3 regions of the Paenibacillus sp. GCM10012306 genome follow, and region 3 is predicted to be linked to each of the others. Evidence: predicted binding sites of a transcription regulator. Region 3 holds the regulator's gene; each other region holds the start of a gene.
The links. The regulator Rex, encoded in region 3, represses fermentation and respiration genes when NADH is low (regulators of the CRP and FNR family bind a similar motif). The targets are predictions, from matches to a motif close to TTGTGAAATATTTCACAA.
Positions count from the first base shown of each region.

Region 1: a site for Rex is predicted at 1,657-1,674, ahead of ACFORK_RS12170 (formate/nitrite transporter family protein). Genes of this name have one in related genera too.
Region 2: a site for Rex is predicted at 1,555-1,572, ahead of pflB (formate C-acetyltransferase). Genes of this name have one in related genera too.

Region 1 covers NZ_JBHRYW010000004.1:306,307-309,593, forward strand. Annotated here, with positions in the region: gene ACFORK_RS12165 (FAD-dependent oxidoreductase) at 214-1,578, shown strand; gene ACFORK_RS12170 (formate/nitrite transporter family protein) at 1,774-2,601, shown strand; gene ACFORK_RS12175 (MFS transporter) at 2,994-3,287, shown strand, end outside.
Region 2 covers NZ_JBHRYW010000001.1:686,427-689,713, forward strand. Annotated here, with positions in the region: gene adhE (bifunctional acetaldehyde-CoA/alcohol dehydrogenase) at 1-1,401, shown strand, start outside; gene pflB (formate C-acetyltransferase) at 1,658-3,287, shown strand, end outside.
Region 3 covers NZ_JBHRYW010000002.1:82,162-85,448, forward strand. Annotated here, with positions in the region: gene dinG (ATP-dependent DNA helicase DinG) at 1-780, shown strand, start outside; gene ACFORK_RS04135 (redox-sensing transcriptional repressor Rex) at 1,019-1,672, shown strand; gene ACFORK_RS04140 (amidohydrolase) at 1,659-2,960, shown strand; gene ACFORK_RS04145 (cell wall elongation regulator TseB-like domain-containing protein) at 3,010-3,287, shown strand, end outside.

The DNA.
Region 1 (3,287 bases), on a different contig from region 3:
TAACGTTCATAATGACGCTCTGTCATGGAGAAGTTAAAGGTATCCGCGACTCAGCAGGGAGCAGACACAAAATACTTAAAATTGTGAACAATTTGAGGAATTGCAGAAATAGACTTGAAATGTGATAAAAATCACAATATAATCAGTTCATAAAGTGAAATAAATCACAAACAAATAATATATAAGCTTTTCAAATTGGAGGAGGAAGAAATCATGAAAGTAGCAGTCATTGGATGTACCCATGCCGGAACCGCAGCCATCGTTAATACCGCCCAGCTTTATCCGGACGCCGAGATTACGGTGTACGAACGTAACGACAACATTTCGTTCCTGTCTTGCGGGATCGCCCTTTATGTAGGGGGTGTTGTTAAAGACCCTCAAGGACTGTTCTATTCCTCGCCAGAGAAGCTCGCTGAGCTCGGGGTGAAGACGAATATGCGTCATGAAGTAATCGCGGTGGATACCAAAGCCAAGACACTCCGGGCCCGCAACCTCGCGAATGGACAGGAGTTTGATGATACCTACGACAAACTGATCATGACAACAGGATCTTGGCCGATTGTTCCACAGCTGGATGGCATGGATTTGGACGGTATTCTGCTCTCGAAGAACTACAACCATTCCAACACTATTATTGAAAGAGCCAAGCATGTAAACCGCATTACGGTCGTTGGCGCTGGATATATCGGAGTAGAACTGGTAGAGGCGTTCCAGATGAACGGTAAGCAAGTAACCTTGATCGACGGGGAAGAGCGAATTTTGAGCAAATACCTGGACGAGGAATTCACTGCTCCCATCGAGCAGTCTCTGAAGGATCACGGCATTACCTTGGCGCTTGGTGAGAAGGTCAGCTCTTTTGTCGGCGATAATGGTAAGGTTACGAAGGTTATCACAAGCAAAGGGGAGCATGAGACCGAACTGGTGATTCTCTGTATCGGTTTCCGTCCTAATACGGAGCTGTTGAAAGGTCAGGTTGAGATGTTGCCGAACGGCGCGATCGTTGTGAATAATTACATGGAGACCAGTGCGCCGGATGTCTTCGCCGCTGGCGACAGCTGCGCAATTCACTATAACCCAACTGGTAAAAATGCCTACATTCCACTGGCGACTAACGCTGTACGGATGGGTACCCTGGTGGCCCGTAATCTTGTTGCCCAAACGATTCCTTACATGGGTACGCAAGGGACATCTGGCATCAAGATCTATGAAGATAACATTGCCGGAACGGGACTGACGGAGGAAGCTGCCAAGGGTGAAGGTATGGAAGTCGATAGCGTTATGATCTTGGATAACTATCGTCCGGAGTTCATGCCGACATTCGAGCAAGTGCAGCTCAAGGTCGTGTTTGAACGTGCGACACGCCGTATACTGGGTGCGCAGATTATGTCCAAAATGGATTTGACGCAATCGATTAATACGATCTCAGTGTGCATCCAGAATAAGATGACGGTGGATCAGTTGGCCTTTATTGATTTCTTCTTCCAACCACACTACAACAAGCCGTGGAACTTCCTGAATACTGCCGGATTGCAGGCATTGCCGCAAACACTGGCTGTAAAAGAACCCGCGTTAGTATAAAATCATTGTCATTCAGACCGGAGCCAGATTACCCTGGCTTCGGTTTTTTTGCGTGTCCAAACGGTAATTATGACATGTCAGTGAAAATTTTCACTTGTCTTTTACAGTAGTGATTATTATCACGTTAATGTGTTATACGACACGCTACAATGGCATAAAGGAACAAATTTAAAGTATTAAAAGGGGATACGAACCATGGCTTATAACAAACCTCAGCAAATTGCTGAAGTAACGGTGGAGAACGGAATCAAGAAGGCGCACAATCCGCTGAGTACCGTCCTTATACTTGGCTTCCTGGGCGGTGCATTTATCGCTCTCGGGTTTTTGCTGGATATCCGCGTAATTGCCTCCGCGCCTAAAGAATGGGGCTCCATTGCGAATTTCATCGGGGCTGCCGTCTTTCCGGTAGGTCTGATTCTTGTGCTGCTGGCAGGAGCGGAACTGCTGACAGGCAATATGATGGCGGTGCCGCTAGCCTTTATGGCTAAGAAGATTTCATTCAAGGATGTCGTCAAGAACTTGACGCTGATCACGCTAAGTAACTTGGCGGGGGCCTTGTTTGTTGCCTATTTCTTCGGACATGTCGCCGGACTGACGTCAGACGGAGTGTATTTGGAGAAACTGGTGGATATGGCGGGACATAAGCTTGAAGCTGGATTCCTCCCGGCTTTCGTATCGGGTATCGGCTGTAACTGGCTCGTGGCTCTGGCGGTATGGCTCTCCTACGGGGCAGATAGCTTCAGCGGCAAAATCCTCGGCATCTGGTTCCCGACCATGGCGTTCGTCGCCATCGGCTTCCAGCACGTTGTAGCCAATATGTTTCTCATTCCGGCGGCGATCTTTGAAGGGCATTACTCCTGGTATGAGTACTTCATGAACTTTATTCCAGTCTGGCTGGGAAATCTCACAGGCGGGGCTATCTTTGTAGCGGCAGCATATTGGGCAGCTTACTTGCGTAAGGTGCCTACGGCGGTGCAAGCGGTGGACGGCATGTCTGTTGCGAGTGCGAAGAAGCATGCTTAATGCGTAGACCCACGGGGCTGCGTTGATGAACAGACATTCTCTAGGGTTCGCAGGTCCTGAAGTTAAGTGACAGGTCAGCGTCTCTAGGGAGTGTTTTTTTGTACGGTGACATAACAAAAATTCGCCGCACTTCCGACTCGGGGGAACGAAATCGAAGCGCACGGCGATTCTAATAGGGAGTGTTTCTTAGACTTCATTACCCCAGGAATACAGGAGTGAATCAGAATCAATCAAGACAAGAGAGAGCGGTCATTCCATTGGCTCTACTCACTTTGATATAATATTGCAATGCTGCGACAAAGCGGTAGTGTACAGGCTTGCCCTACAACTGCTAATGGGAGGATACTGGATGGAATTGACCACACCAATCTTATAGAGGATGTACATTAGTTATGAAGTTTTTATCTGCTTATCCTAAAGAAGTTAAAGTATTTCTGATTGCCAGCTTGATCAATGCGACAGGCAGTGCGCTGATGTGGCCGCTCGTGACTATGTATGTATTCGATGAGCTTGGCCGCAGCATGAAGGATGCCGGTCTGGTCATTCTGATTCAATCCCTGGGAGGGATTGCCGGTCAACTGCTGGGTGGCTCCCTGTACCATAAAGTTGGCGTGAACCGCCTGATCGTCGGGGCGCTTGCCATGAACGCCCTTGCGTTGTTCACACTTCCGGCAGCCAGTCAGAGT
Region 2 (3,287 bases), on a different contig from region 3:
TCGCCATCGACACACGGTGCCATCGGCGATATTTACAACACTAATATCCCTTCGCTGACACTGGGCTGTGGATCTTACGGACGCAACTCGGTATCGCAAAACGTGACTGCCATCAATCTGATCAACGTGAAAAGGGTGAATCGTCGTACCGTGAATATGCAATGGTTTAAAGTACCCGACAAGATCTATTTCGAAAAAGGTGCAACACAATACCTTGCCAAAATGCCTGATATTACACGCGTTGCGATTATCACAGACCCTATGATGGTGAAACTGGGTTACGTGGAAAGAGTTGAGCACTATCTGCGTCAACGTCAAACACCAGTAGCTATCGAAGTGTTCTCGGAAGTAGAACCAGATCCTTCGACCACTACAGTGGAAAAAGGTACGGCTATGATGAACAGATTCCAACCGGACTGCATCATTGCTCTCGGCGGCGGTTCCCCTATGGACGCAGCTAAAGGTATGTGGTTGTTCTACGAACACCCAGACGCTGACTTTAACGGTCTGAAACAAAAATTCATGGATATCCGCAAACGGGTCTACAAGTTCCCTAAACTGGGTAACAAAGCTAAATTCGTTGCCATCCCAACGACTTCGGGTACTGGTTCGGAAGTTACTTCTTTCGCGGTTATCACTGACAAAACAACTGAAAAACACACCAAATATCCTTTGGCTGACTATGAACTCACACCTGATGTAGCTATCATTGATCCAGAGTTCGTATATAGCTTGCCAAAAACTGCTGTTGCTGACACAGGTATGGACGTGTTGACACATGCGATTGAAGCCTATGTATCGGTTATGGCTAGTGATTACTCCGATGGTCTTGCCATCAAAGCGATCCAGCTCGTATTCCAATACCTGGAGAAATCGGCACTGGAAGCTGATCCGCTGGCTCGTGAGAAAATGCATAATGCTTCCACGCTTGCTGGTATGGCTTTCGCCAACGCATTCCTGGGCATCAACCACAGTTTGGCGCACAAATGGGGCGGTCAATATCACACGGCTCATGGTCGCACTAATGCGATTCTTATGCCACACGTTATCCGCTACAATGCCAAGAAACCAACGAAGTTTGCTTCGTTCCCTAAATATTCGCACTTCGTTGCTGACGAGCGTTATGCCGAGATCGCCCGTATTCTGGGACTGCCAGCTCGTACCACCGAAGAAGGGGTTACCAGCTTGATCAATGCGATCCGCGACATGAACAAGAAGCTGGGTATTGAGGAGTCGTTCCAACAGCTGGGCTTTGATCCTAAGGATTTCGAATCGCGTGTAGATTATCTGGCTGACCGTGCATTTGAAGACCAATGTACAACTGCTAATCCGAAAATGCCACTTGTCAGCGAGCTTGCAGACGTATACCGCAATGCTTTCTACGGCAAATTTGATAACTAATACCACGGTTTTGAGCTAAGGATTTCGTTCTTTGAGAAACTGGATGCTAGTGACAAATATCACCGAAAAGGTGATATTTGTCACAGTCCTTTTTCAGAAAATAAACTAAAATATTCATATAAACAAACAACGATCCCGGTTATAAAATCACTATTGTGAATTTTATAACAACCATATTAAGGGGTCGCGAGACACGGGATTAACCTTCAAGCCCGCGATCTCTACAATACTATAAATATAGATGGAGGGATTTAGCATGTCGGTGATTGAAAAAGATGTACAAGAAGTGAAGTCGGGTTGGCACGGTTTTACAAAAGGTAAATGGTCCAGAAAAGTTAACGTGAATGACTTTATTGAGAAGAACATTACCCCTTACCTGGGCAAGGAAGATTTCCTCGCCGGAGCTACTGAGAATACCAAGGAACTGTGGAAAATTGTCTCTGAAATGACCAAACGGGAAATTGCCAATGGCGGTGTGCTTGATGTAGATGTGAACACTGTATCTACAATCGTTTCGCACAATCCTGGTTACATTGACAAAGACAAGGAGCAAATTGTCGGCGTTCAGACTGACGCGCCTTTCAAACGTTCCATTCAACCGTTCGGCGGTATTAAAATGATGATCGATGCCTGTAACGCATACGGATTTGAACTTCCGCAAGGCATTGTCGACATGTTCACGAACATTCGCAAAACGCATAACCAAGGCGTATTTGATGCATATACAGATGATATGAGAGCAGCGCGTAGAGCGGGTATCATTACCGGTCTTCCTGATGCTTACGGCCGTGGCCGGATCATTGGTGACTACCGCCGCGTAGCGCTTTACGGAATTGATTTCCTTGTCAATGAAAAGAAACAAGACCTCAAAAATCTTGAAGTAGATGCCATGAGCGAATCCGTAATTCGTCTTCGTGAAGAAATTTCCGAACAGATCCGCGCACTGGGCGAACTGAAGAAAATGGCGGCTATGCACGGCTTTGATATCTCCAAGCCAGCTAACACTGCCAAAGAAGCCTTCCAATGGGTATACTTCGGTTACCTGGCAGCAATCAAAGAACAGAACGGTGCGGCAATGTCCCTTGGACGCGTATCCTCATTCCTTGATATCTATGTTGAGCGTGATATCGCAGAAGGCATTTTGACCGAAGAACAAGCACAAGAGTTAACAGACCATTTCGTAATGAAATTGCGTATTGTTAAATTCCTGCGCACACCTGATTATAATGAACTGTTCAGTGGTGACCCAACTTGGGTTACAGAATCCATTGGTGGTATGTCCGTAGACGGCACAACTCGTGTTACCAAGAACAGCTTCCGTTTCTTGCACACCCTGTACAACTTGGGACCTGCACCGGAACCAAACTTGACTGTACTGTGGTCCGAGCAATTGCCTGAAGGCTTCAAAAAGTATTGTGCCAAGGTATCCATCGAGACCAGCTCCATTCAATATGAGAATGACGATTTGATGCGTCCAATCTATGGCGATGACTACGGTATCGCATGTTGCGTATCTGCAATGCGTATCGGTAAACAAATGCAATTCTTTGGCGCACGTGCCAACTTAGCAAAAGCATTGTTGTATGCTATCAATGGTGGTGTGGACGAAAAATCCGGCGTGCAAGTTGGACCTGAGCTTCCGCGCATCACTTCCGAAGTTCTCGATTATGAAGAAGTAATGAAACGTTTCAAACCAATGATGGAGTGGTTGGCTAAGCTGTATATGAACACGCTGAATGTCATTCACTACATGCACGATAAATATTCCTACGAACGTATTGAAATGGCTTTGCATGACCGCGATATTCTGCGGACTATGGCTTGTGGTATCGCCGGTTTGTCTGTTGCAGCTGACTCCCTGAGCGCTATCAAACATGCGAAGGTTA
Region 3 (3,287 bases):
GCCACCTTGTCGGTCGATAAATCATTTCAATTCATGATTGACAATCTGGGGCTCGGTGAGGCAGCGGAGCAGGGACGCCTGATGACCTCTCTGCTGCCCTCGCCGTTCAAGTACCGTGAACAGGCCCTGCTGGTCATTCCGCGCGACTTCCCGAGCGTTAAGGGCAGCATAGGCGATGCACGCTTTGTGGACACGCTGGTGCAATCTCTCGCGGAGGCAGCGGTGACCACACGCGGACGAATGCTGGTGCTGTTCACCTCTTACCGCATGCTGCGCCAGGTCTATGATCCCCTGAAGGAAGCTCTGGCTTCACAGGATATCAGCGTACTGGGGCAGGGAGTGGAGGGCGGAAGCCGCAGCAAGCTGATCCGTCGATTTCAGGACAGCAGCGCTGCAGTGCTGCTTGGTACAAGCAGCTTCTGGGAAGGCGTAGACATTCCCGGCGATGCGTTAACTTGCCTGGCCATCGTCAGGCTGCCGTTTCAGCCGCCGAATCATCCGCTGGCGGAGGCCAAGGCTGAACTGCTTCAAGCGCAGAAGAAGAACCCGTTCATGAAGCTCTCCGTGCCGCAGGCGGTCATCCGCTTCAAGCAGGGCTTCGGTCGTCTCGTTCGGACGGCACAAGACCGGGGAATCGTTATTGTTTATGATACCAGGGTTATTGAGTCCTATTACGGTAAATATTTTCTGTATTCGCTGCCTGGTCCCAAGATGGAGCATATGAAGACTGAGCAGATGGTTCCCCGAATTGCAGAATGGCTGGAGGAAGGAGGCATTTAATGCCTCTTTCATTCAGTCTATAATGCGTTATTTTTCAACAATCGGATTAATCTATATTTACCATCATTCGGAAAATATAGGGCGAGAAAATGCTGTTCGTTGGGGAGACCAGGTTATTTTCCATTGGTTCAAGAAGGATGGTATAAGGGATGAATGGACTTGCGCCCTAAAGCCCTAACTTCATAGCGCCTCATCTTTTGTTTGAATTTTAATTTAACTTAATCTAGGAGGAGAAAACATGAAATCGGATAAAATCTCGGAGGCGGTGGTACGCAGACTTCCAGTATACCTGCGGTTCCTCAACGATCTCCAAAAACGTGAAATCTCGACAGTTTCTTCTCAAGAACTTGGTCAGAAGCTAGATCTTAACCCGGCCCAGATCCGCAAGGATCTGGCTTATTTTGGCGACTTCGGCCGTAAAGGCATCGGTTATGATGTGTCTTATCTCATTGAGAAGATCCGTCATATCCTGAAACTGGATCAGCAAATTAACGTGGCTTTGGTAGGCGCCGGTAATCTTGGACATGCTTTGTCCAACTACAATGCTTACTTGAAGGACACGATGAAAATAACCGCCATTTTTGATTCGTATGAGCCCAAGGTAGGGCAGAAAATCAACTCGCTCACGGTACAGCCGATGAAGGAACTGGGCAGCACTATTCGTGAGCAGGGCATCCGTATCGGCATTATTACCGTACCGGATACCGAAGCGCAGAATGTAGCAGATATTCTGGTGGAATCCGGGATTGAAGCGATTTTGAACTTTGCACCTGTGATTCTGAAAACACCATCCCAGATCCGAGTCCATGCAGCGGACTTTACAACGGATTTGCAAAGCCTTGCTTATTATTTGCAGGATGGAAAGGAAGAGCTTGGGCATGAGCAGCAGTAAGATTCTGATCCGTAACGGGAGATTTCTTGTGCCTGGGGCTCCTCTTTCTGTGTTGAACGGCTATATGATCATAGAGGATGATCTCATCACATACATAGGTGAAGAAGAGCCGTGTCTTGAAGAAGAGGTGCAGGTGATCGATGGTAACCGCTTGCTGTTCATGCCTGGTCTGGTGAATACCCATGGCCATGCGGCGATGTCGCTGCTGCGCGGCTATGGCGATGACCGAACTCTTCAGGTCTGGCTGCAGGAGAAAATGTGGCCGATGGAGGGCAAGTTTACCCCGGACGATATCTACTGGGGAAGCTCGCTGGCTATCTTGGAAATGATGAAGGGTGGCACGACGACCTTTCTTGACATGTATGACAAAATGGATCGGGTGGCTGAGATCACGCAGCAGTCCGGCATGCGCGGGGTGCTGACACGAGGGGTTATCGGCTTATGTCCGCCAGAGGTACAGGATGCGAAGCTGGCTGATGCTGTCCAGTTCGCCCGTGATTGGAATGGCAAGGCAGACGGCAGAATTACAACGATGCTGTCGCCGCATTCCCCGTATACGTGTCCGCCGGAATTTATAGTCAAGTTCGTGCAGGCTGCCCATGACCTGGATCTACCGCTGCATACGCATATGTCGGAGACGAAGCGGGAAGTGGAGCAGAATGTTGAGGATTATGGACTGCGCCCTGTTGCACACTTGGAACAGCTGGGAATGTTCACACGACCGTCTCTGGTCGCGCATGGCGTGCATTTGAATGACGAGGAGATCGGTATTCTGGCCCGTCACCATGTCGGCGTCTCCCACAACCCTGGGAGCAACCTGAAGCTGGCCAGCGGCATTGCCCGGGTTATCGATCTGCTGAATGCAGGCGTTACTGTATCACTGGGTACGGACAGTGCAGCCAGCAACAATAATCTGGATTTGTTCGAAGAGATGCGTTTGGCAGCGCTCATTCATAAGGGCTTCAGCGGAGACCCAACAGCTGTTCCGGCTGCAGAGGCCCTGCGGATGGCAACGGAGTACGGTGCGAAATCACTCTTCCTGAATAGCGTGGGCAAGCTTGCCCCAGGCATGAAAGCAGACTTCATTGCCATTGATATCGATCAGCCGCATTTGCTGCCGCATACGGACCTGATTTCACATGCGGTATACTCAGCCAGTGCCAAAGACGTGCTCCATGTCTGGGTGAACGGACAGCAGATTGTAAAGAACGGAGAATGCCTGACGCTGGATGAAGAAGCTATTCGTCGTAAGGCGCAGGAAGCTTTTGTAGGCCTGTTGAATCGGTAGGCAAGGATCGGCAGAACCGCCGTGGAACATGTAGAAAGGAAGCTGTAACTTGAAAAAGAGGAAAAAATGGATCCTGCTAGGAGTGGCACTGTTTCTGCTCCTGCTGCTTGGCCTAAGCCAGTTCTATGCTTTTATCATGAAGGACCAATGGAAAGAACGGGATGCAGCCAAGGAGGTTGCCCTAAGTCGAGCAGGCTTAACTCAAGTAGAGAAGGCCCAGAAATCGGTCTGGGACGAAAACTCGTTGTATTGGGTGCTAACAGGGAAAAATGAGGCGGGTACCGAACTGATGGTGTGGGTCCGCTTTACAACGGACGGTAAGGTTGC